Regions from separate parts of the Kitasatospora sp. NPDC088351 genome, predicted to be linked through region 3. Evidence: riboswitches for the same ligand, from Rfam matches in the RefSeq annotation. Region 3 holds a riboswitch; each other region holds the start of a gene.
What was found. A riboswitch is a leader RNA that binds a small molecule or an ion and turns the genes downstream of it on or off. The one in region 3 is predicted to bind cyclic di-AMP.
Positions count from the first base shown of each region.

Region 1: another riboswitch for cyclic di-AMP. It lies ahead of AB0P06_RS33170 (transglycosylase family protein); the one in region 3 lies ahead of AB0P06_RS11910 (transglycosylase family protein).
Region 2: another riboswitch for cyclic di-AMP. It lies ahead of AB0P06_RS20205 (LysM peptidoglycan-binding domain-containing M23 family metallopeptidase); the one in region 3 lies ahead of AB0P06_RS11910 (transglycosylase family protein).

Region 1 is NZ_JBFBIL010000076.1:10,484-18,296, forward strand. Features, by position in the region: gene AB0P06_RS33155 (ATP-binding protein) at 1-164, shown strand, start outside; gene AB0P06_RS33160 (DUF397 domain-containing protein) at 493-747, opposite strand; gene AB0P06_RS33165 (hypothetical protein) at 1,198-3,981, opposite strand; cyclic di-AMP (ydaO/yuaA leader) riboswitch at 4,690-4,860, shown strand; gene AB0P06_RS33170 (transglycosylase family protein) at 4,847-6,115, shown strand; gene AB0P06_RS33175 (hypothetical protein) at 6,301-6,501, shown strand; gene AB0P06_RS33180 (LacI family DNA-binding transcriptional regulator) at 6,560-7,579, opposite strand; gene AB0P06_RS33185 (glycoside hydrolase family 13 protein) at 7,605-7,813, opposite strand, start outside.
Region 2 is NZ_JBFBIL010000027.1:58,047-65,859, forward strand. Features, by position in the region: gene AB0P06_RS20200 (DUF2470 domain-containing protein) at 125-856, shown strand; gene AB0P06_RS20205 (LysM peptidoglycan-binding domain-containing M23 family metallopeptidase) at 1,093-2,061, opposite strand; cyclic di-AMP (ydaO/yuaA leader) riboswitch at 2,065-2,223, opposite strand; gene AB0P06_RS20210 (MFS transporter) at 2,535-4,079, shown strand; gene purB (adenylosuccinate lyase) at 4,121-5,551, opposite strand; gene AB0P06_RS20220 (ATP-binding domain-containing protein) at 5,670-7,813, shown strand, end outside.
Region 3 is NZ_JBFBIL010000011.1:153,083-160,895, reverse strand. Features, by position in the region: gene AB0P06_RS11925 (DUF501 domain-containing protein) at 1-377, opposite strand, end outside; gene AB0P06_RS11920 (septum formation initiator family protein) at 349-831, opposite strand; gene eno (phosphopyruvate hydratase) at 971-2,257, opposite strand; gene AB0P06_RS11910 (transglycosylase family protein) at 2,501-3,391, opposite strand; cyclic di-AMP (ydaO/yuaA leader) riboswitch at 3,397-3,568, opposite strand; gene AB0P06_RS11905 (cytochrome P450) at 3,793-5,061, opposite strand; gene AB0P06_RS11900 (SDR family NAD(P)-dependent oxidoreductase) at 5,218-5,640, shown strand; gene AB0P06_RS11895 (MazG family protein) at 5,687-6,706, opposite strand; gene AB0P06_RS11890 (hypothetical protein) at 6,795-7,391, opposite strand; partial or broken gene AB0P06_RS11885 (phosphatase PAP2 family protein) at 7,589-7,813, shown strand, end outside.

The DNA of each region.
Region 1 (7,813 bases), on a different contig from region 3:
CGGACTTCGTGGCCGAGTCGGGCCGCGGGCTGCACCTGGTGGACTCGTTCAGCCGCTCCTGGGGCTGGCACCCGCTGGGCGGCGGCAAGGTGGTCTGGGCGCTCTTCGAGGCGGAGCAGTGCGCGACCCCCGAGGTCGGCGGACGGCACCGGCGCTCGGCCTAGCTCCGGACCGGGCAGGGCGGCGACAGTGGGCACGAGCGGCTTGAGCACAGGAGGCGCGGGCACGGGCGGCACACCCCTGCTCGACGGTCCCGGCCGGCGGCCAGGCCCGGCGTCAGCGCGGACATCAGGGCAGGCATCGGAGCGGACATCAAGCCGGGCGGCGGGGCAGGTGACCTGTTCGGTCGGGCCGTCCGTACTCGCGGCCGCACACGACCGGAAGAACGGCCCGGCGCGACGGCGCCCGTACCAGGGAATGGGCGCCGTCAGACACAGGCCGCCGCGGTGTCAGCACCCACGACGGCCCCCCGATGGTGAAGGCGACGGCCGGTCAGACCGCCAGGTGGTCGAACTCCCCGTCCTTGGCACCCAGCAGCAGCGCCGCGATCTCGGCCCGGGTGTAGATGAGCGCGGGACCGTCCGGGAAGCGCGAGTTGCGCATCGCCACGTCCCCTCCCGGCAGAGCGGCGAACTCGACGCAGTTGCCCTGAGAGTTGCTGTGCAGGCTCTTCTGCCAGACCACGTTCTCGAGGTCCGCAGCCGCCATCCCGTTGTACGGGTCGTTCGTGTCGTACCTGTCGTGCATAGAAATCTCCCGAAGAGCTCCGGAGTGGTCGTCCAGCGCGGCGCCCCCGGCACAGGCCGAACGACTGGACCGGCCCCGTACCGGCCCGGCATAACGCCTCACTTGACGTGATGATAGCTCCAGTGCACGTGCATCAGCACGGGACAGTGCAGGTGCACGGCCTCTTTAACGGATCGGCCGGAACTCTTCACCACCCGCCGCCCGGCAGCCCGTAAGCGGACATAGCCGACTGAATCGGCAAGTCGCCGATAACCGCCCGTAAGCGACCCCCCGCTGAATGTTGATCTTCCAGCGCCGGGAGTCGCGCCTCCGTGACCCTCCGTCAGACCCCTTTCGGCCTGTGAGACATCTCACGCCGGGAAGGCGCAACTCCCGCCCCGGCCGACCGCGTCGAAGGCGATACCGGCCACTGCGCGGGATTGGGTGCGTTATGTCCTGATTCGGCGTGGGTCACCGCCCTCGGAACGGCAGCCGACTGCGGGACCGGCGGAGCGATGTCCTACGATCTCCGCCATGAGCACCGCAGCCATCCCGGGCGCGCCACTGCCCGTCCGAACCCCAGGCTCCCGTGCGCGGGGGCGCCACCGCCGCCCCGAGCGCCCCGAGATTCCGGCCGGTTCCCCGGCCCTGGTGCTCGCCGTGCCCGCGACCGCCGGGCCCGAGTCCCGCTCCGTCGTCGAGGAACTGCTGTCGATCGTCCGCAGCGAGCAGAACGGCGTCCAGACCGCGGCCGGGTACCTCCCGGTCGGGGACGGCGACTTCGAGGGCACCGGGGACGAGCGCACCGTCGCCGAGCTGCTGGCCCAGGCCGCCGGGGCGGGCCTGCCCGCGCCGGTCGTGGTGCCGCTGGTTCCCGGCCCGCACGGTTTCCTGGCCGAACTCCACGCGCTCGCCGCCGAGTACGGCGCCCCCGTCACCGACGTGCTGGGCCCGCACCCGCTGCTGGCCGAGGCCGTCCACGTCCGCCTCTCCGAGGCCGGTCTGGCCCGCGCCGACCGCGCCCGGCTGTTCGCCATCGCGACCGCCGCGGACGGCGTGGTGCTCACCACCGTCGGCGGCGAGGAGGCCACCGCCGCCGCCGGGGTCACCGGGGTGCTGCTGGCCGCCCGGCTCGCCGTCCCGGTCGTCCCGGCCGCGCTGGACGTGCCCGGCTCGGTGGCCGCCGCCGTCGCGCACCTCAAGGAGACCGGCTCCCAGCGCCCCGCGCTGGCCCCGCTGGTGATCGGCCCGGAGGCCGACTCCGAGCTGCTCGCCACGGCCGCCGAGGAGACCGGCTGCCCGAGCGCCGCGCCGCTGGGCGCCTACCCGACGGTGGGCCAGCTGATCGCCTCCACCTACCTGGCCGCGCTGCCGGTCCCCGACCCCGGGGCGTACGCCGGGGAGAGCGGGGAGACCGCCGCCGAATAGCGCGGCCGTCCGACGACGCCAGGGCCCGGAACGGCTCCGTTCCGGGCCCTGCGGACGTCCGGACGGCTCAGGAGCGGCCGCCCACCCGGGTGGTGGGCGCGGCGGCGCCCCTGAGCCTGAGCGCGGGCGGCTGCACCGGCCGGGCCCGGGCGGCGAGCGCCGGCACCGGCCCGACGGCGGCGTTCCACTGCGGTTGCGCCGTACCGCCGCCGTCCGCCTTCCGCACCTGGAGCGCCCGGCCCGGCGCAGCACGATGCTCCTGGGCGGCGCCGACTCCGGGTCCATCCAGAGCTCGTTGCCGCCGAACTCGCAGTCCAGCACGGCCACATCGTCCGGTTTGCCGTCCGCGGCGGCGCGGAAGGCGACCCCGGCCTTCCGGTAGCCGGTGAACCGGCTGCGGCTGAACGTGACGGCCTCCCCGGCGAGTTCGTGCCCGGCGGCGTCGATCAGCAGCCCGTCGAAGAGGCTGCCCTTGTCCCGGCCGAGCGCGTGCGGGGCCACTCCCCCGGCGGCGTTGCCGTACAGCACGCTCGCGGTGTAGTCGAAGTCGTTGAGGTAGGCGCCGTGTTCGATGCCCCGGCCGCCGTTGTGGTAGGCCGCGAGCTCGGTGACCACATGGTGATGCCGGGCGTTCAGCCAGACGAAGATGCCGTCCTGCAGGTTGTTGTGGGCCAGGCAGCGCTGGAAGGTCCACACCCCCTCGCTGTTCTCCGGCCACTCGTGGCCGGAGGCGCCGGTGGCGCCCTGGACGCCGACGGCCACGCAGTCCACCGCCCGGCCGCCGGTGCCCGCGCCGAGGTTGAACCCCGTCAGGCGGTAGGCGCGCGGGTTGGGTTCGAGCCGGGTGCGGGAGGCCACGCAGGACTCGTGGACGATGTCGTCGGACGGGCGCTGCGGGGTACGGGTGTCCAACGGGCCGTCCCACCAGGAGGCGTCCTCCCAGGTGTCGTGGCTGACGCAGCTGCGGAAGGTGATGCCGTGACTGGCGTGCGGCACGAAGGCGTGGCTGCCCGCGTCGCGGACCACCACGCCCTCGACGACGGTGCCCCGGGTGGTGTCGCCGAGCATGTGGAAGTGCAGCCCGTACCGGCCGAGCACGGGCGCGGTGACGGGGACGGTGCCGTCCTGGCCCTTCCAGGTCTTCTCGGTGTCGGCGCGCGGACCCACCCAGCGCAGTGCGGCGTGCCATACGTCGGCGGGCCGGGAGCCGGTGACGTGGACGTGCGCGCGGCCCTTCACGGTGCCCTCGACCCGGACGCCGCGGGTCAGGTTGAGCAGTTCGGCGCCGACGGTGACGCCCCCTCCGGCGGTCACCCGGGGGTGGGCGTACTTCAGCGGGGAGTCCAGGGTGACGGTGGATCCGCTGACGGACCGGACGGTGACCAGGTCGTAGCGGGCGGAGAAGTCCTCGGCGTCGGGCGGGCCGGTCGGGGTGACGGCCAGTTCGTCGCCGGGCAGCCAGCCGGTGGGCTCGGCGGCCAGGCCGATGGAGGTGTCACCGGCCCGCAGCTCGCGGTCGGCGCGGACCCAGGCGGTCTTGGCCGCGCCGTCCAGCCGCAGGTAGCCGGCGCCGGTCACCCAGAGCCCGGTGTCGGTGTCGGTGTCGGTGTCGACCACCTTGGCGCCGTCGCCCTGGAAGCGCCGCTCGTCCACGGACGGGAAGCGGACGGTGTGCACGGCGGCGCCCTCGGGGGCGAGTGCCAGGGTGCCGCGGATCTCGACGTTGCCGTCCGAGGCGAGGGTGAGGGTGCGGTCGGCGGCGAAGGTGAGTGCGCCGGTCGGCTCGACCAGCAGCGAGCCCACGGTGGCATCGGTGTCGAGGAGCACCCGGTCGGCGATCCGGACGGCGCTCCGCGGGCCGGGTACCGCACCGCACCAGCCGGCCGGGTCGGACCAGCGGCGGCCGGCCAGGTCGACGGTCGGTGCGGCGGCGGGCCCGGCCCCGGAGGTGCCGACGGGCGGCGGGCCGGTGGTCCATGCCCGCGCCCTCGGCGGGGGCCGCGGCGGCGTCGGTGGGGCCGTCCGGGGCCCCGGGCATACCGGGCATGCCGGTGGCCGCGACGGGCTGCGTCCGCCCGGTCAGCGAGCGCCGCAGGATCTCCTCGCCGCCGACCGCGGCGAACACCTTGCCGACCGCCGGCCAGCGCAGCATCGTCCGGCGGCGTACGGGAGTTCGGGGCCGTTCGGACGATATGTCCACTCTGCGGCGTTTTGCCCGGCGGTGCACCCCCCGAGGCCTGACGGTCGGGCGCCCGGCGCGCGGGCCCTCGTCCTTGGCCATCACCGCGCAGCCCTCCCGCCGGACGGCCGCGTCGGTACTGACGTCCTGAAGCACAGGCAGTTGGGTCCGGCCGCAGGGGCGTTGCCGAAAATCGGTCATTTCTGATCATGGTGGACAGCCAATCAACCCCTCACCCGTAAACCGTGACGGGCATCACACATGTTTGCGGTTTGAACGGGAGTCTGCTTAACGTGCTCCCCGTTCGTGGCTACACGAACCCAGCCCATCCGCAACGCCGAGTCCTGCCGTCGGTTGTGCTGGCAGCGCAGAAACGCACCACGGCAGGAGCGGGGGACCCACAGGTAAGTCGCCCCGGACCGGTTCCCGAAACCGGTTCAGGGCTAGGGGTGAAGCCGCGCCACGGCGCGGCCGGGCAACTCCAGCCCGAATCCGACAGCTCACCTCGCAGGCGTGGGAGAGGATCGCGTCTTCATGCTGCCCGTCAACGGCACCAGTCTGCCCCGTCGCGCCCGCCGCCTGATCGCCGCCGTCGGCGTCGCGGGTGTCGGCCTGACCGTCCCGTGCCTCACCACCGGCACCGCCTCCGCCGCCCCGGTCGCCACCTGGGACAAGGTCGCCCAGTGCGAGAGCGGTGGCAACTGGGCCATCAACACCGGCAACGGCTTCTACGGCGGCCTGCAGTTCACCTCCAGCACCTGGGCCGCCTTCGGCGGTACCGCGTACGCCCCGCAGGCCCACCAGGCCACCAAGGCCCAGCAGATCGCGGTCGCCGAGAAGGTCCTCGCCTCGCAGGGCCCCGGCGCCTGGCCCGTCTGCTCCGTCAAGGCCGGCCTGACCAAGGGCGGCACCCTGGCCGCCGTCGACACCTCGGCCGCCGCGAAGCCGGCCGCCACCAAGCCGGCCGCCCCGGCCGCCACCCCCGCGCCGAAGCCCGCCCCGCAGGCCCCCGCGCAGACCCCGGCCCCGGCGAAGAGCCAGGCCCCCGCCGACTCCGCCCAGGCCAAGGGCGGCAGCCAGGCCCAGCCGACCGACTACACCGTCATCGCGGGCGACTGGCTCTCCTCCATCGCCGACAAGAACAACGTCCAGGGCGGCTGGGAGCGGCTGTACGAGCTGAACCGCGGCACCCTGACCCAGGGTCCGCACGTCATCTACCCAGGCCAGCAGCTCGCCCTGGGCAAGGGCGGCCAGGCCCAGCAGTCCGGCCAGGGCGCCACCGGCGCCTCCACCGGCAAGCCGGCCGCGCAGACCCCGGCCCAGACCCCGGCCGCGCAGGCCCCCGCCGCCAAGCCCGCCGCCAAGCCGGTCGCCAAGCCCGCCGCCCCGGCGCAGACCCAGGCCCCGGCGCAGACCGCCACCGGCAGCATGGCCGCCGCCGTCTCCTTCGCCCAGTCGAAGGTCGGTCAGGCCTACATCTACGGCGGCACCGGCAACGGCGGCTGGGACTGCTCCGGTCTGACCCAGGCCGCGCTGCGCGCCGCGGGCGTCTCCGTCCCGCGCGTCGCCGCCGACCAGGCCGCCGCCAGCACCCACGTCTCGCTGGACAGCCTGCTCCCGGGCGACCTGCTGTTCTGGTCCAACAACGGCAAGGACTCCGGCGTCTACCACGTCGCGATCTACATCGGCGGCGGGAAGTACGTCGAGGCCGCCAACCCGAGCTCGGGCGTGCGGACCCAGACCGTCGCCAACTGGGCCCCGGACTTCGCCGGCCGGGTCTGACCCGCCGGGCGTGCCCGGCACGCCCCCGACCCCGAGGCCCCCGGGGAGAGTCTGGTCGCTCTCCCCGGGGGCCTCGGCCTGTCTCCCCCGGCCGTCGCGCACCGGCCGGGTACCGGCGGGGCCACCGGTGGTCAACGCGGGCGCCGGCAGGGCATGCTGCTGCTCCGTACCCGAGGAGGAGTCACATGGCCCAGGTCACCGTCACGCTCGACGCCGATCTCGCCATCGACGCGATGACGCTCTCCGGCACCACGAACCCGCAGGACGCCGTCGAACTGGTCCCGCGCGACCACCTCGCCCGGGGCCGGCGCACCGGGACCCGGACCGGCGACGCCGCCGACGGACAGCGGGTGAACCAGGAGCGCCCCACCGTCCAGGAGGGCTGAGCGCGGCACGGCCGGGGCCCCCGGGGAGCGTTCGCTCCCCGGGGGCCCCGGCACCGGTTCACCGCGGGCAGGCCCCGGTGGAGCCGCGCATCACCAGCTCCGGCTGGAACATGAACTCCCCGCGCTGGGCGGCGTTCGCACCGACCTCCTCCAGCAGGGCGTCGACGGCGGCGGTGGCCATCGCCTCGACCGGCTGGCGGATGGTGGTGAGCGGCGGCTCGGTGAAGGCGATCAGCGGCGAGTCGTCGAAGCCGACCACCGAGACGTCCTGCGGGACGGCCAGGCCCCGCTGACGCACCGCTCGGATCGCGCCGAGCGCCATCATGTCGCTGCCGCAGACGATCGCCGTGCAGCCCTTGTCGAGCAGCGCGCCGGCCGCCGCGTGCCCGCCCTCCACGCTGAACAGCGTGTGGTGGACGAGGTCCTCGGCCTCCTCCTGGGTCTTGCCGAGCACCGCCCGCATGGCCGCCGTGAAGCCCTCGATCTTGCGCAGCACCGGTACGTACCGCCGCTGCCCGACCGCCAGGCCGATCCGTTCGTGGCCGAGTTCGGCCAGGTGCTGGACGGCCATCCACATCGCGGCCCGGTCGTCCGGCGAGATGAACGGCGCGTCGATCTTCTCGCTGTAGCCGTTGATCAGCACGAACGGCACCTGCCGGCCGGCCAGCCGGGCGTACCGGTCGTGGTCGGCGGTGGTGTCGGCGTGCAGGCCGGAGACGAAGACGATGCCCGCCACGCCCCGGTCGACCAGCATCTCGACCAGTTCGTCCTCGGTCGAGCCGCCGGGCGTCTGGGTGCAGAGCACCGGCGTGTAGCCGTGCCGGCTCAGCACCTGCTCGATTACCTGGGCCAGCGCGGGGAAGATCGGGTTGCTCAGCTCCGGGGTGATCAGCCCGATCAGTCCGGCGCTGCGCTGGCGCAGGCGGGTCGGCCGCTCGTAGCCGAGCACGTCCAGCGCCGCCAGCACGGTCTGCCGGGTGGCGGCGGAGACGTTCGCCTTGCCGTTGAGTACGCGGGAGACGGTGGCTTCGCTGACCCCCGCCTGCGCCGCGATGTCTGAGAGTCGCGCCGTAGTCACGGTCCCAGAGCCTATTGCAACCACGTCAGACCGCCCACCAGCCGGTGCTGTCCGGGGCCAGCACGGTCTCGCCGCCGTCCACCTCCAGGTCGGCGGAGGCGAGCAGCAGCCGGCCGGGCACGGCTATCCGGACCGGCTGGTCGGTGGTGTTCACCGTGCACACGAACGAGCCGCGGCGGAACGTCAGGGTGCCCTCGGGGCCGTCCAGCCACTCGACCTCGGTGCCGGCGCCCA
Region 2 (7,813 bases), on a different contig from region 3:
GACAATACGTCTACCATCCAGATACTTGCAAGCGCCGGATATTGCCTAGGTGAACATACGCCACGCTTGCCAGTACCCCTCGGCACGATTAGGTTAGGCTCACCTAACTTACTGGAGGTCAGCCATGAGCCCCGTGGACACCACGGCACCCGAGGCGCCGGAGGCGCCCGAACCCACCGCCGCCGAACGGGTCTGCAGTCTGCTCACCGCCACCTCCTCCGTGGTGATCCGCGCCTGCGGCGAGCACCATGAGCTGGACACCCCGATCGCGGTACAGGGCTCCCGGCTGCGCCTCCACGCCCCCCTCGACGCGCCGCTCACCCTCGCCGCCACCCGCGCGCAGGACGGGCTCGCCGTCGTCCTGGACCTCACCGACATCGCCCCGGTCGCCGTCCGCGACCGCGTCCGCGGCCGGCTCTCCCTGGCCGGCCGGCTCCACCTGGCCCACCTCGCCGACGACGGGCTCGGCGTCCACCTGCGCCTGGACGTCGCACACGCCGTCCTCTCCACCCCGTACGGCACCACCGCGCTGACCGGCGCCGACCTCGCCCTCGCCGGGCCCGACCCGCTCGCCCGCTACGAGGCCGGCCTGCTCACCCACCTCGCCGACGACCACCCGGACGCGCTCGCCGTGCTCACCCGCCTGCTCGACCCGGACCTACTCACCGAGCGGCCCGGGATCCGCCCGCTGGCCCTCGACCGGTACGGCCTGGTGCTGCGCCTGGACCACCCGCACGGCCATCGCGACGTCCGTCTGGTCTTCCCCGAACCCGCCCGGGACGCGGACGAGTTCGGCCACCGGGTACACCAGCTGCTGACCGCCGCACACCGCGCGCTGCCCGCCCACCGGATCTGAACCAGGCCACCGGTCAACTGGGCTGACCAGACGTCAACTTCCCTTGGCGTCACGTAAAACGAAAACGGCCAGCCCGGCTCGCGAGAGGATTTCTCGCGAGCCGGGCCGGCCGACTGGGCGTGTCCCGCGCCCAGGGTGCCACTGTCGGTGCGGCGATCACCCGGTCGAGCGGTCACCCGACATGACCATCCCGAGTGGCCGTACGCCCCGCACCCAGCGGTGGTTCTGATGCCCGATCAGATGGCGACGCCGTGCGCCCGCAGGTAGGCGATCGGGTTGACGTCCGTGCCGTACCCCGCACCGGTGCGGATCTCGAAGTGCAGGTGCGGGCCGGTCACGTTGCCGGTCGCGCCCGAAAGGCCGATCTGCTGGCCGGCGGTGACGGTCTGGCCGATCCTGACGCCGATCGAGGACAGGTGCGCGTACTGGGCGTACTTGCCGTCGGCGAGCTTGATCTCGACCTCGTTGCCGTAGGCGCCGCCGTTGCCGGCCTTCACCACGGTGCCGCCCGCGACGGCGCGCAGCGGGGTGCCGGTGGAGACGACGAAGTCGGCGCCGGTGTGGTGGCCGGAGGACCACATCGAGCCGGCCACGCCGTAGGCGGTGCCGAGCTTCGGGCTGGCGACCGGGGAGACGTAGCTGGCGACGCCGGCCACGGTAACCGGGGCCGGGGTGGCGGGCTTGGCGACCTCGATCTTGGTCTGGACCGGGGTCTGCGGGGCGGGCTTGACCGGCTTGGCGGTCTGAACCGGCTTCGGCGCGGCGGCCGGAGCGGCCGGAGCAACCGGGGCGGCCAGCTTGGCGGCCTCGGCCGGAGCGGCGGCCTTGGCGCCGAGCGCGAGCTTCTGGCCCGGGAAGATCAGGTTCGGGTTGGCACCGACGACCGAGCGGTTCTGCTCGTACAGCGCCTGCCAGCCACCCTCGACCTGCTTGGCGTCGGCGATCTTCGACAGGGTGTCCCCGCCGACGACCTGGTAGCTCTGCTCGACCGGCGCGGCGGCCGGGGCGGCCTGCTGCGGGGCGGCGGCCGGGGCGGCGTCGGCGGTCGAGGAGTTGCTCTGCCGGGGCTTCGCGGCCGGCGCGGTGTGGGCCTGGGCGCTGATCGCGGTCACCAGCGGAAGGGCGAAAGCGGCGCCGGTGACGGCGGTGGCGATACCGATGCGGGCGGCGCGGGGCAGGGCGATACGACGAGCCTGTGCGGGCATGGAAGATTTCCTCTCCGACGCCTACGAGGTGAGCTGTCGGGTTCGGGCTGGAGTTGCCCGGCCGCAATGCGGCTTCACCCCAAGCCGGACCGTGAATTCCGGTCCGGCGACTTACCTTTGGGTCCCCCGCTCCTGCCGTACAGAGTTCAGTTCGCACCACCGGGCAGCGGCAGGACTAGGCGTTCCACCCGGTGGCCGCCCGGGCCGTGGCCGGGCGGTCGCTGAACTAAAACCCATCCGTACGGGCTAAGCAATGTCGATCACGTGAAGTCACCACAAAGCCCCGAGGCGTCGTGACACTCCGAATGATCGGCTGCACGGTACGCACACAATCCATTGACCTGGAGCGACCGCCCGGCGACACTCCGCCGATATTCGCGTCAGTACGCACGCGATCACCTACGGAATGCCATTCGCCGACACACCCCCCGGTGACCCTTGTCACGTCGGCCCGCGGGGCGCACGATCGGGCGGTGGCCACCTCCGAGGCCGGCACCCTGCGCCTGGGCACCGCGCAGGGTCGCTGGGTACTACTGGCGACGGTGCTCGGCTCCAGCATGGCGATGCTCGACGGCACCGTGGTGAACGTCGCCCTGCCCCGGATCGGCGCCGATCTGGGCGCCCCCCTCGCCGCCCTGCAATGGACGCTCAACGCCTATCTGCTGACCCTGGCCGGGCTGATCCTGCTCGGCGGCGCGCTCGGCGACCGCTACGGCCGCCGCCGGGTGTTCCTGATCGGCGTGGTCTGGTTCGCCGTCGCCTCGGCGGCCTGCGCCGCCGCGCCCACCATCGGCGTGCTGGTCATCGCCCGCGCCGTGCAGGGCATCGGCGGCGCCCTGCTCACCCCCGGCTCACTGGCGATGCTCCAGGCCGTCTTCCACCCGGACGACCGCTCGGCGGCGGTCGGCCTCTGGTCCGGCCTCGGCGGGGTGTCGGCCGCGGTCGGGCCGTTCCTCGGCGGCTGGCTGGTGGACGGCCCCGGCTGGCGGTGGATCTTCCTGCTGAACGTCCCGCTCGCCGTCCTGGTGGTCGCGGTGGCGGCCCGGCACGTGCCGGAGAGCCGGGACGAGAGTGCGACCGGCCGGTTCGACGTCCTCGGCGCACTGCTCGCCGCCCTGACCCTGGGCGCGATCACCTACGCGCTGACGGCGGCCGGTGGAGGGGTGTCCGCGTCCGTCTGGGTGACCGGCGTGGCCGGCCTGCTGCTGGGGGCGGCCTTCGTCTCGGTGGAGCGCCGCAGCCCGGAGCCGATGCTGCCGCTCGGCCTCTTCTCCTCCCGGCTGTTCACCGCGGTGAACCTGGTCACCCTCTGCGTGTACGCGGCCTTCAGCGGAGTGTTCTTCCTCCTGGTGGTGCAGTTGCAGACGGTCTCCGGGTTCTCCCCGCTGGTCTCCGGGCTGTCCCTGATCCCGGTCACCGTCCTGATGCTGGCCCTGTCGGCACGCGCCGGGCGGCTCGGCAAGCGGATCGGCCCGCGGCTGCCGCTCACCGTGGGTCCGCTGCTCTGCGCGGGCGGTGTGCTGCTGATGCTGCGGATCGGCCCCGGCGCCTCGTACTGGGCGGACGTGCTGCCCGCCGTCACCGTGCTGGGCTGCGGGATGGTGCTGCTGGTCGCGCCGCTGACCGCCACGGTGCTGGCGGCGGTGGAGGTCCGGCACGCGGGCATCGCCAGCGGTGTCAACAACGCCGCCGCCCGGGCCGCCGGCCTGCTCGCGGTCGCCGCCCTGCCCGCCCTGGCCGGTCTCAGCGGCGAGGCCTACCGGGTGCCCGCCTCGGTGGACTCGGCCTTCCACACCGCGATGCTGATCTGCGCCGGGCTGCTGGTCGCCGGCGCGCTGGTGGCCGTCACCACCGTCCGGGGCAATGTGCTGGCCCCCGAGGACCACCGCCCGGTGGCCGAGCCGGACTGCCAGTGGTCCTGCGGCACCAACGCCCCGCCGCTCGACCCGGGCCACGTCGACGCCGGAACGGCCGAGGGCCCCGCCACCGGAACGGCGGCAGGGCCCTCGGCGAACTGACGGCACACCGGCGCAGGCGCGGCGTCAGTGCAGACGGGGCGTCAGAGGATGTCGCCCGGCGCGTACTTGGCGGCCTCCGGGTACGCGGCCGCGACGGCCTCGACCCGGCGGACCACCTCGGCGACCTGGGCGCCGGCCGCACCGGTGAAGGAGAGCCGGTCGGCGAGCAGCGCGTCCAGGGCGGCCCGGTCCAGCGGGATCCGCTCGTCGGCGGCCAGCCGGTCCAGCAGCTCGTTCTCCCGGGCGCCGGCCCGCATCGCCAGCGCGGAGGCGACGGCGTGCTCCTTGATGACCTCGTGCCCGGTCTCCCGGCCGACGCCCGCCCGCACCGCGCCCATCAGCACCTTGGTGGTGGCCAGGAACGGCAGGTAGCGGTCCAGCTCGGCCTCGATCACGGCCGGGAAGGCGCCGAACTCGTCGAGGACGGTCAGGAAGGTCTCCAGCAGGCCGTCGAAGGCGAAGAAGGCGTCCGGCAGCGCGACCCGGCGGACCACCGAGCAGGAGACGTCGCCCTCGTTCCACTGGTCGCCGCCCAGCTCGGCGGTCATCGAGGCGTAGCCGCGCAGGATGACGGCCAGGCCGTTGACGCGCTCGCAGGAGCGGGTGTTCATCTTGTGCGGCATCGCGGAGGAGCCGACCTGGCCCTCCTTGAAGCCCTCGGTGACCAGCTCGTGGCCGGCCATCAGACGGATGGTCTTGGCCAGGCTGGAGGGCGCGGCGGAGAGCTGGACGAGGGCGGTGAGCACCTCGAAGTCCAGCGAGCGCGGGTAGACCTGGCCGACGCTGGTCAGCACGTTCTGGAAGCCGAGGTGGCCGGCCACCCGGCGCTCCAGCTCGGCGAGCTTGTCGGTGTCGCCGCCGAGCAGGTCCAGCATGTCCTGGGCGGTGCCGACCGGGCCCTTGATCCCGCGCAGCGGGTAGCGGGCGATCAGCTCCTCCAGGCGGCTGAAGGCGACCAGCAGCTCGTCGGCGACGGTCGCGAAGCGCTTGCCCAGGGTGGTGGCCTGCGCGGCCACGTTGTGCGAACGGCCGGCCATGACCAGCTCGGCGTGCTGGGCGGAGAGACGGCCGAGGCGGACCAGGACGGCCACCGTGCGGTCCCGCACGTGCTCCAGCGACTGGCGGATCTGCAGCTGCTCGACGTTCTCGGTCAGATCCCGGGAGGTCATCCCCTTGTGGATCTGCTCGTGACCGGCGAGCTCGCTGAACTCCTCGATCCGGGCCTTCACGTCGTGGCGGGTGATCCGCTCACGGGCGGCGATGGAGCCGAGGTCGACCTGGTCGACCACGCGCTCGTAGTCGGCGACGGCGGTGGCGGGCACCTCGACACCGAGGTCCTGCTGGGCCTTCAGGACGGCGAGCCACAGGTGGCGCTCGAGGACCACCTTGTGCTCGGGGGACCACAGCTGGGCCAGGGTCGCCGAGGCGTACCGGGAGGCCAGGACATTGGGGATCTGGGGCTTCGCGCTCACGCTTCGCAAGCCTAACAGCCGAGGTCAGCCGGAACGGCCGCGCATCGGGTAGGCTGGGTCACTTGAGCACGGAAAATTAGAGGCACTACAAACTCCTCACCGCAAGGATACCACATCGATGGACGAATTTCCAGCGGAACCGACAGCCCGCCCGGGAGCACCAGCACATCCGGAACCGGCGGCGAACCCTGCCGTACCCCCGGAGCCGTCGGCGGCCGAGGCGCTCGCCGAGGCCCTGCGCACCGAACAGGCCTGCCTCACCCGGCTGTACGCCCGGCTGGACACCGTCCGGGAGGAGACCCGCCGCACCCTGGACGGCGTCCTCGCCCAGGCCGGCGCCGGCGGTACCCACCAGGCCAGGCTGGAGCGCGAGGTCCGTGCCACCGAGGCCGCCCGCCGGTGCGCCCGGCTGGACGCCGTCGAACGCGGCCTCTGCTTCGGCCGGCTCGACGCACGCGACGGCACCGTTCACCACATCGGCCGCACCGGACTGACCGACGAGGAGTACGAGCCGCTGCTGCTGGACTGGCGCGCCCCCGCCGCCCGCCCCTTCTACACCGCCACCCCGGCCGACCCCGGCACCGTGGTGCGCCGCCGCCATCTGCACACCCGCGACCGCACCGTCACCGGCCTGGACGACGAGGCCCTAGACCTGGCCGGCCTCGGCGAGGAGGGCCGGCGCACCCTGGTCGGCGAGGCCGCCCTGCTGGCCGCGCTGGGCCGCGAGCGCACCGGCCGGATGGGCACCGCGGTGGCCACCATCCAGACCGAGCAGGACCGGGTGATCCGCGCCCCGCTCTCCGGCGCCCTGGTCGTCCAGGGCGGCCCCGGCACCGGCAAGACCGTCGCCGCCCTGCACCGCGCCGCCTACCTGCTGTACACGCACCGCGCGGTGCTGGAGCGGCGCGGCGTGCTGGTCGTCGGCCCCAGCCCGGCCTTCCTGCGCTACATCGACCAGGTCCTGCCCGCGCTCGGCGAGACCGAGGTGGTGCTCTGCACCGTCGGCGGGCTCTTCCCCGGTGTCGACGCCACGGCCTCCGACACCCCCGCCACCGCCGTCGCCAAGGGCGGCCCCTGGATGGCCGACGTCCTCCAACGCGCCGTCCGGGCCCACCAGTCGGCGCCCGCCGACGGACTCGACCTCGGCGACGGGCTGCGTCTGTCGCACCGGGTCTGCGCCGAAGCCCGCGCGGCCGCCCGCGGCCTGCGGCTGCCGCACAACCGGGCCCGCGGGTTCTTCCTGCGCACCCTGCTGGACGCCCTCGCCGTCGCCCAGGCGCTCGTCCTCGGCCGCCAGTACGACGAGGAGGAGGCCCGCTACGCCCCGCGCGAGCTGTGGGAGCGGCCGGACGTCCGGGCCGCGCTGGGCGCGCTCTGGCCGAAGCTGACCCCCGAGGGCCTGGTCGAACGGCTGCTCACCGACCGGGCCCTGCTGACCGCCGCCACCCCCGGCCGCTCCCCCGCCGAACGCGCCGCGCTGCTCCGCCCGCCAGGCGGCCCGTGGACGGTCGAGGACGTCCCGCTGCTGGACGAGGCCGCCGAGCTGCTCGGCGAGGACGACGCCCCCGCCCGCGCCCGGGCCCGCGCGGCGGAGCGCGGCCGGGCCGATGAACTCGCCTACGCCCAGGGCGTGTTGACCATCACCGGGCAGACCGGCAACGCCACCCTGGACCCGGCCCTGCTGGCCGATCGGTTCCACGACGACGGCCCGTACCGCTCCACCGCCGAACGGGCGGCCGCCGACCGCACCTGGGCGTACGGACACGTGGTGGTCGACGAAGCGCAGGAGCTGTCCGCGATGGCCTGGCGGGCCGTACTGCGCCGGGTGCCGACCAGCTCGCTGACCGTCGTCGGCGACCTCGCCCAGACCGGTTCGGCGGCCGGCGCCCGGTCCTGGGCCGAGATGCTGGACCCGCATCTGGCCGGCCGCTGGCGCGAGCAGCGGCTGACCGTCAACTACCGCACGCCCGCCGCCATCATGAGGCCGGCCGCGGCCGTCCTGCGCAGCGTCGCCCCCGACCAGCGGCCGCCCGAGTCCGTCCGCGACGACGCCGAGCCGCCGAGCGCCGTCCACGTCCCGGACGCCGACTACACCACCGCCCTGGCCCGGCTGCCCGCCCCGGTCGGCACCCTCGGCGTGATCGCGCCGGACGCCCTGGCCGCCCGCTCGGGGTGGCTGACGGTCGCGGGCTGCAAGGGACTCGAGTTCGACACGGTGGTGGTCGTCGACCCGGCCGCCATCCTCGCCCAGTCCCCGAAGGG
Region 3 (7,813 bases):
CCGGCGCTCGGGAAGCCCTCCAGCACCTCGATGGCGTCCCGGCGGGCGATGTAGTCCTCGTGCGCCTTCTGGTAGGCGGCGGCCAGCTCCGGGTCCTCGGCGAGCCGGGCGGTCTGCTCCTTCATCACGCCGTCCGCCTCCAGGGTGCCGATCAGCGAGGCGGCCTTGGGGCAGGTCAGGTAGTACAGGGTCGGGAACGGCGTGCCGTCCGCGAGCCGGGGGGCCGTCTCCACGACGTCCGGGTTGCCGCAGGGGCAGCGGTGTGCGACCGCGCGCAGTCCGCGCGGGACCCGGCCGAGCTGCGCGGCGATGGCCGCGACGTCGGAGTCGGAGACGGTGGGGTGGTTCTCAGTGGTCATGGGGGGAGCTGTCTCCAGCGAGGGCGGGGGCGGGTGGAGAGGGCGGGGCCAGGGCGGCGGTGTCGGCTGTGTCGGCGGCGTCGACCGAGTCCCAGACGCTGGCGTACCAGGGCTTGGCCGCCGTCACCGGGCCGTGGGCCGCGCCCTCGGAGGGGGCGGGCGAGCTGACGGAGGACTTGGTGGCGCCCTGGCCGGCCGGGTCCACCGCGATGTACGGGGTCTCCCCCGGCATCGCGTAGTGCAGCCGGGCGCGGGCCTGCGCCTTGACGTACTCCGGGTCCTGCCAGCGGGCCTTCTCCCGGCGCAGCTGCTCGACCTGCTGCCGGGTGTGCTCGGCCTTCGCCCGCTGGGCGGAGATCTCGGAGCGCTGGGAGATGAACTGGCGGGTCGGGTAGGCGAGGATCGCCACCAGCGAGCAGAGCACCAGGACGAGGACGGTCGCCCGGCTCGTGAACCGGGGACGGGCCGCCAAGCCCGGAATCCTCCAGCCTGCCATCTCCCGATTCCCCTCCTGGTCGCGACGGTGCCCCGCCGTCCACCCTACGGGGTGAACGGCGGGGCACCGGTCAGGCGTGCGCTACCGGACGGCCGAGGGACCGGGCCGGAAGGGCTCAGCCCTCGTGCTTGAAGCGCGGGAAGGCGCCGCGGCCGGCGTACTCGGCGGCGTCGTCGAGGATCTCCTCGATGCGCAGCAGCTGGTTGTACTTGGCGACGCGCTCGGAGCGGGCCGGGGCGCCGGTCTTGATCTGGCCGCAGTTGGTGGCGACGGCCAGGTCGGCGATGGTGACGTCCTCGGTCTCACCGGAGCGGTGCGACATCATGCAGCGGTAGCCGTTGCGCTGGGCCAGCTCGACGGCGTCCAGGGTCTCGGTCAGCGAGCCGATCTGGTTCACCTTCACCAGCAGCGCGTTGGCGGTGGCGGTCTCGATGCCCTTGGCCAGGCGGACCGGGTTGGTGACGAACAGGTCGTCGCCGACCAGCTGGACCTTGTCGCCCAGCTTGACGGTCATGGCCTTCCAGCCGTCCCAGTCCGACTCGTCCAGCGGGTCCTCGATGGAGACCAGCGGGTAGGCGGCGACCAGCTCGGCGTAGTACTCGATGAGCTCGTTGGCCGAGAGCGCCTTGCCCTCGAACTGGTAGGCGCCGTCCTCGTGGAACTCGGAGGCGGCGACGTCCAGGGCGAGCGCGATGTCCTTGCCGGGGACGTAGCCGGCCTTCTGGATGGCCTCGACGATGAGGTCCAGGGCCTCGCGGTTGCTGTCCAGGTTCGGCGCGAAGCCGCCCTCGTCACCGAGGCCGGTGGACAGGCCGCGCTCCTTCAGCACGCCCTTGAGGGTGTGGTAGACCTCGACGCCCCAGCGGACGGCCTCGGAGAAGGACTCCGCGCCGATCGGGGCGATCATGAACTCCTGGATGTCGACGTTGGAGTCCGCGTGCGAGCCGCCGTTGAGGATGTTCATCATCGGGACCGGCAGGACGTGCGCGTTCGGGCCGCCCAGGTAGCGGAACAGCGGCAGGTCGCTGGCCTCGGCGGCGGCGTGCGCGACGGCCAGCGAGACGCCCAGGATGGCGTTGGCGCCGAGCGAGGACTTGTCCGGGGTGGCGTCCAGGTCGAGCATGGCCTGGTCGATCAGGCGCTGCTCGGTGGCGTCGTAGCCGACCAGCTCCGGGCCGATCTGCTCGATGACGGCCAGAACGGCCTTCTCCACGCCCTTGCCGAAGTAGCGGTTCTTGTCACCGTCGCGAAGCTCCAGCGCCTCGAAGGCGCCGGTCGAGGCACCCGACGGGACAGCGGCACGGCCGGTGCTGCCGTCGTCGAGGCCGACCTCGACCTCGACCGTGGGGTTCCCACGCGAGTCGAGAATCTCACGGGCTACGACGACATCGATGGACGGCACGAGGCATCTCCTAGCGGAAGCAGGGGTCCGGCTGACGGTGATGATGTCGGCGGGACGATTGCGGAGTCGTTACGACCAGAGCCTAACCGCACGGGCTCTCAGGGCCACGCTGACCTCGGTCCCGTCTCAGCGTGTGGCCTGCCTACCCACCGGTAGTTCACCTGGTTGCCCCATGGACGGGGCCGGAAGCGGGCGAAGGGGGCCGAATCCGGCCCCCTTCGCCCGCTGTCGCCTGTGCGGGACTCAGCCGAGGGTGAGCACCTGGCCGGGGACGATCAGGTTCGGGTTGCCGCCGACGGTGCCGCGGTTGCCGTCGTACAGCGCCTGCCAGCCGCCGGAGACGCCCTGGGCGGCGGCGATGGTGGACAGCGTGTCGCCGGACTGGACGGTGTAGCCGTGACCGCTCTTCGGCGCGGCGGCCGGGGCGCTCTGGGCGGCCGCCGGGCGGAAGTCCTGGCTCGCGGCCTGGCCGGCGTACTGCTGGTAGACGCTCTGGTGGCTGGTCCAGTACCAGGCGCCGTTGTTCTGGTACCAGTACACCTTCGCGTCGGCGTCCCAGCCAGCCTTGCCGGAGAAGCCCGGGGCCTGGGTGTTCTGCTGCGCGGGCTGGGCGGGCTTCGCGGCCGGCTGCGGGGCCTGCTGCTGGACGGGCTTCTGCGCGGGCTTCTGGGCCTGCTGCTGAACCGGCTTCGGCTGGGCCGGCTTCGGCGTGGCGGGCTTGGCGGCGGCGGAGGTGTCGACCGCGGCCGGGGCGCCGCCCTTGGTCAGGCCGGCCTTCTGGGAGCAGACCGGCCAGGCGCCCGGCCCCTGCGAGGCGAGGACCTTCTCCGCGACCGAGATCTGCTGGGCCTTGCTGGCCTGGTTGGCCTGCGCGGCGTACGCGTTGCCGCCGTACGCCTTCCAGGTGCTGGAGGTGAACTGCAGGCCGCCGTAGAAGCCGTTGCCCGTGTTGATGCTCCAGTTGCCGCCGCTCTCGCACTGGGCGACCGCGTCCCAGGTGGAGGCGGGGGCGGCCGAGGCACCGGAGGCGGTGAGGAGCGGCATCGCGAGTCCGACGCCGGCCACACCGGCGACGGCGATGGCCTTCTCGGCCTGGGTACGACGACGGTGACGGCCAGTTCCAACGAACAGCATGAAGATGTCCCTCTCCGCACGCCTGCGAGGTGAGCTGTCGGGTTCGGACCGGGAGGTGGCCCGGCCGCGTCACGCGGAACGTCTCGGCCCGCGCGGGCGGCTTCACCCCAAGCCGTGGGGGACGGCAACAAACCTGGTTCCCCCGCCCCTGCCCAAGGGTTCTGGTCGATTTCCCGTGACGCGGCGGGCAGGATTCGGCGTCCCGCGCACGAGGTCCGCAGCAGCGGACTCCAGGGAGGTTAGACAGATCATCACATCAATCACAAGCTCATATCGCCCACATCACACATAAATTACGGCCCGTGGTCATGCGCCTACCAACCGAGGTGCTATGTCCGGTTTAATGGTGATTCAGGCCACGTGGAGCGGGTCGACGGCACCCGACTGACGCGCCGGAAACCTCAGTCGACGGTCTCGGACGACGGCCTCTCCGGGGTGAATTCGACCGGCAGTTCACGAAGTCCACGCATGATCAGACCACCGCGCCACCGCAGATTCTCCGGGCTTTCGGCAAGCCGCAGATCGGGCAGCCGGGAGAGCAGCGTGGCCAGTGCGGCCCGGCCCTCCAACCGGGCCAGCGGGGCGCCGATGCAGTAGTGGATGCCGTGCCCGAAGCCGAGGTGCGGGTTGTCCGTCCGGGCCAGGTCGAGGGTGTTCTCGTCGGAGAACCGCGCCGGGTCCCGGTCCGCCGCCGCGAGCACCACCAGCACCGGGTCGCCGACCGGGATGTCCACCCCGCCGATGGTCAGCGGGGTGGTGGCGAAGCGCCAGGTGGCCAGCTCCACCGGGCCGTCGTAGCGCAGGAGTTCCTCGATGCCGGTCTCCAGCAGCGCGGTCTCGCCGCGGACGATCGAGTCCTGCAGCAGGGCCCGCTGGCCGGGGTTGCGCAGCAGCGCGTAGGTGCCGTTGCCGATCAGGTTGACGGTCGTCTCGAAGCCGGCGAAGAGCAGGATGAAGGCCATCGCCGCGGCCTCGTTCTCGGTCAGGTGCTCGCCGTGGTCACTGGCCCGGATCAGACCGGAGATCAGGTCGTCGCCGAGGTCGGCCCGCTTGCGGTGGATCAGCTCCAGCAGATACGCCCGCATCTTCCGTACCGCGCGCCCGACGCCACCGCGCTGACCGCCGCCGTGGCGGATCATCATGCCCGCCCAGTCCCGGAAGTCGTCCTGGTCCTCGGACGGCACGCCGAGCAGGTCGCAGATCGCGTAGATGGGCAGCGGGAAGGCGAACTCGTGGATCAGGTCCGCCGAGCCGCGCTCCGCGAAGCCGTCGATCAGCCGGTCGGTGAGCTGCTGCACCCGCGGCTCGAACTCGGCCACCCGGCGCGGCGTGAACGCCTTCGACACCAGCCGGCGCAGCCGGGTGTGGTCCGGCGGGTCGATGTTCAGCAGGTGCGTCATCAGATCGGCCTGCCGCTCCCCCGGAATGCCCACCCGGCCGGTGCGGTGCGCCTGCCCGCTGTGGTGGGCGGGGTTCTTGGAGAGCCTGCCGTCGGCGAGCGCCTGCCGCGCGTCCGCGTACCTGGTCACCAGCCAGGCCTCCACCCCGCTCGGCAGGGTGGTGCGGTGCACCGGCGCGTGCTCGCGCAGCCACGCGTACGCGGGGTACGGGTCGGCGGCGAACTCCCACGTGAAAAGCGGCGGGCGGGCGGAATCGGGCTGAACTGGCATGGGACGACCGTATCCGGTGGGTAAGTCCGGCCCGGCAGGCGTGAGCCTGGTCACCTGAGGGGTAATCCCTGTTGCGGAGGGTCAGGACGTGCCTACGATCCTCCAACGAAAAAATGTGGGCGACGGTGCGGTGCCGTCCACTGGAAGGAGCGCACCATGCGGGTAGCCGGGGCAGTCGTGGTCATCGCCGTACTCGACGGCGGGTCGGGTGCCGACCTCGCCCGCCGCTTCACCTCCGCCGGCGCCTCCGGGGTGCTCGTCGCCGACCTGCGGGTCGGCATCGCCGAGGACCTCGCCGCCGAGCTCGACCGGCCGGGCTGCCCGGTCGTCGGCGTCTGCGGCGACATCCACCGCCCGAGCGACATCGCCGCCCTGGTCGACACCGCCGAGAAGCACCTCGGCCCGATCGACCTGTTCTGTGTGGCCGGTCCGGACGGCGAGCGGATCATCTCGCTCGCCGAGCTGCCCGACCACCTCGACCTGGAACGGCTCGCCGAGCTGCTCGCCCTGGTCGGCGAGGCGATCGGTGAGGTCGTCCCGCCGCAGCGCCGGCCGGTGGAGAGCGTCCAGCCCGTCTGACCCCTGCCGGGACTGCCCGGGCAGCCGGCCGCCCGGGCAGTCCCGGCTACTCGGGCTTCAGCCCCTCGGCCGCGCGCACCGCGTCCCGGTAGCCGCGCGCCGCCGCCCGCAGCGCGGCGTCCACGTCCACCCCCGCGTCGTGCGCCCGCTGCGCCACCGCGAGCAGCAGCCTGCCCGCCGACTCCGCCGTGAGCTCGGCGGGCAGCTCGTACGGCTCGTCCGGCACGCCCGTGAAGCCCGCCCGGCGCGCCCGCGACACCAGCTTCGCCGCGTACGCCAGCGCGGGCAGCCCGGCCGGCACGCCGTCCAGCACCGACTCGCGCTCGGACTTCTCGGCGGCCTTCAGCTGCTCCCAGTTCGCCTCCACCTCGGCGGCGCCCTCGGCCTCGACGTCCCCGAACACATGCGGGTGGCGGTACATCAGCTTCTCGACGATGTCCCCGGCCACGTCGTCCACCGAGAACGGGTCGGTGGGGTGCTCCTCGGCGATCCGGGAGTGGAAGAAGACCTGGAGAAGGACGTCCCCCAGCTCCTCGCGCAGGGTGTCGCGGTCCCCCTCCTCGATCGCCTCGACCAGCTCGTACGCCTCCTCCACCAGGTACTTCACCAGACTGGCGTGGGTCTGCTCGGCGTCCCAGGGGCAGCCGCCGGGCGAGCGGAGGCGGTCCATCACGGAGACCAGGTCGAGCAGCCGGGCGCCCGGCAGGTCGTACGAGCCGGGCAGCACCTCGATCTCCGGCACCTCGCCCGCGTGCTCGACCGCGAGACGCGCCAGCGCGTCGGTCAGGCCAGGGTCGCCGTCCGGGCCGCCCAGCCAGACCGTCGGGCCCGCGCCGGGCGCCGGCTCGGTCAGCAGCCGGGCGAGGGCCGGCGCCGAGCCGGCCGGCACGAGGTCCACCTCGACCCCGGCCTGGCGCACCGCGGCCAGCTGGGGGTGGTCGGCGTCGGCCGCCAGCACGCGCCCGGCCGTGCGCAGCGCCTCCCAGGCGGGCCAGGCCAGCAGGCCGGGGGCCACCCGGTGGGTGGTGGTGAGCAGGATCAGCTTCGCGGGCGGAGGATTCGTCACCCTCCGAACCTACCCGGCCCCGGTGGCCCGCCGCGTCCCGGTTTCGGGCGGCGGGGCGGCGGGGCGGCGGGGCGGGGCGGGGCGGGCCCTACCGGGCCAGCCAGGGCGGGGCGTCGGGGAGCAGCACCGCCCGCTCCGCGTCCCAACCGCCGTAGCGGGGGTTGACCCGCAGGTGGAGCGTGGTGGCGGCATCGGCCAGCGCCCGGCGGACGGTGGCGTCGCCCGCCGGGGTACCGGCGTCCTGCCCGGCCGCGGCGGCGAGGCCGCGGATACCCAGCTGCCGCCGGTAGTAGGCGTCGGCCCCGGCCGCCGGGACGCCGCGCGCGACCAGCACCCGGGCCAGCGGACCGGCACCGCCGTACCGGCCCTCCTCCGCAGCCCGGACCGCCGCGACCTCGGCGCCGCCGACGGCCAGGCCGCGGTCGGCCACCGCCCGGGCGACCACCGCGTCGAGCACCAGGTCCGCGACGGCCCGCCGCACCAGCCCGTCCGCCTGCTGCCGGACGTCCGTCGACGCACCGCCGGACGCGGCCCGCAGCTGCGTCACCCGGGCCTCCACCGCGCCGACCGGGATCCGCCGGCCGTCCAGGACCACCGCCGTACCCGCCGTCAGGCCGTCGCTCCCGCAGGCGGCCAGCGCCGAGACGGCGAGCAGGACACCCGCGGCGGCGGTCCGACGGTGCATGGCTGGTCTCCGGGGGTGGCGGCGGGCCCGGCCGGGCGTTTCCCCGAGGGTAGGGCGGCCGTGCGCCCGACGCGCGGACCGTGGCCCGAACGGCTCAGCGGAGCGGGAGCCCGGCTGTCAACCCTGACGATCGTCCAGGGTCCCGTCTGACTTTCGGGCCGGGCCTCCGGCGTCGGCCGCTCCTACCGTCGGTGAGCATGAGGAGAACGGTCAGGACGTACACGACCACGACGGGAACGGCCGCCGCCGACACGGCCAGGACGACGGGTGCGACGGGTGCGAGAGTGGCGTCGGCGGTGGCCCTGCTGGGGGCGGGCGCCGGCGTGGTCGGGTGGCTCGCCCCGGCGGGCGGCGGCGAGGAGGCACCGGCCCGGGTGGTCGGCGGCCCGTCCGCCACGGGCTACCGGCGGGTGGTCGAGGCG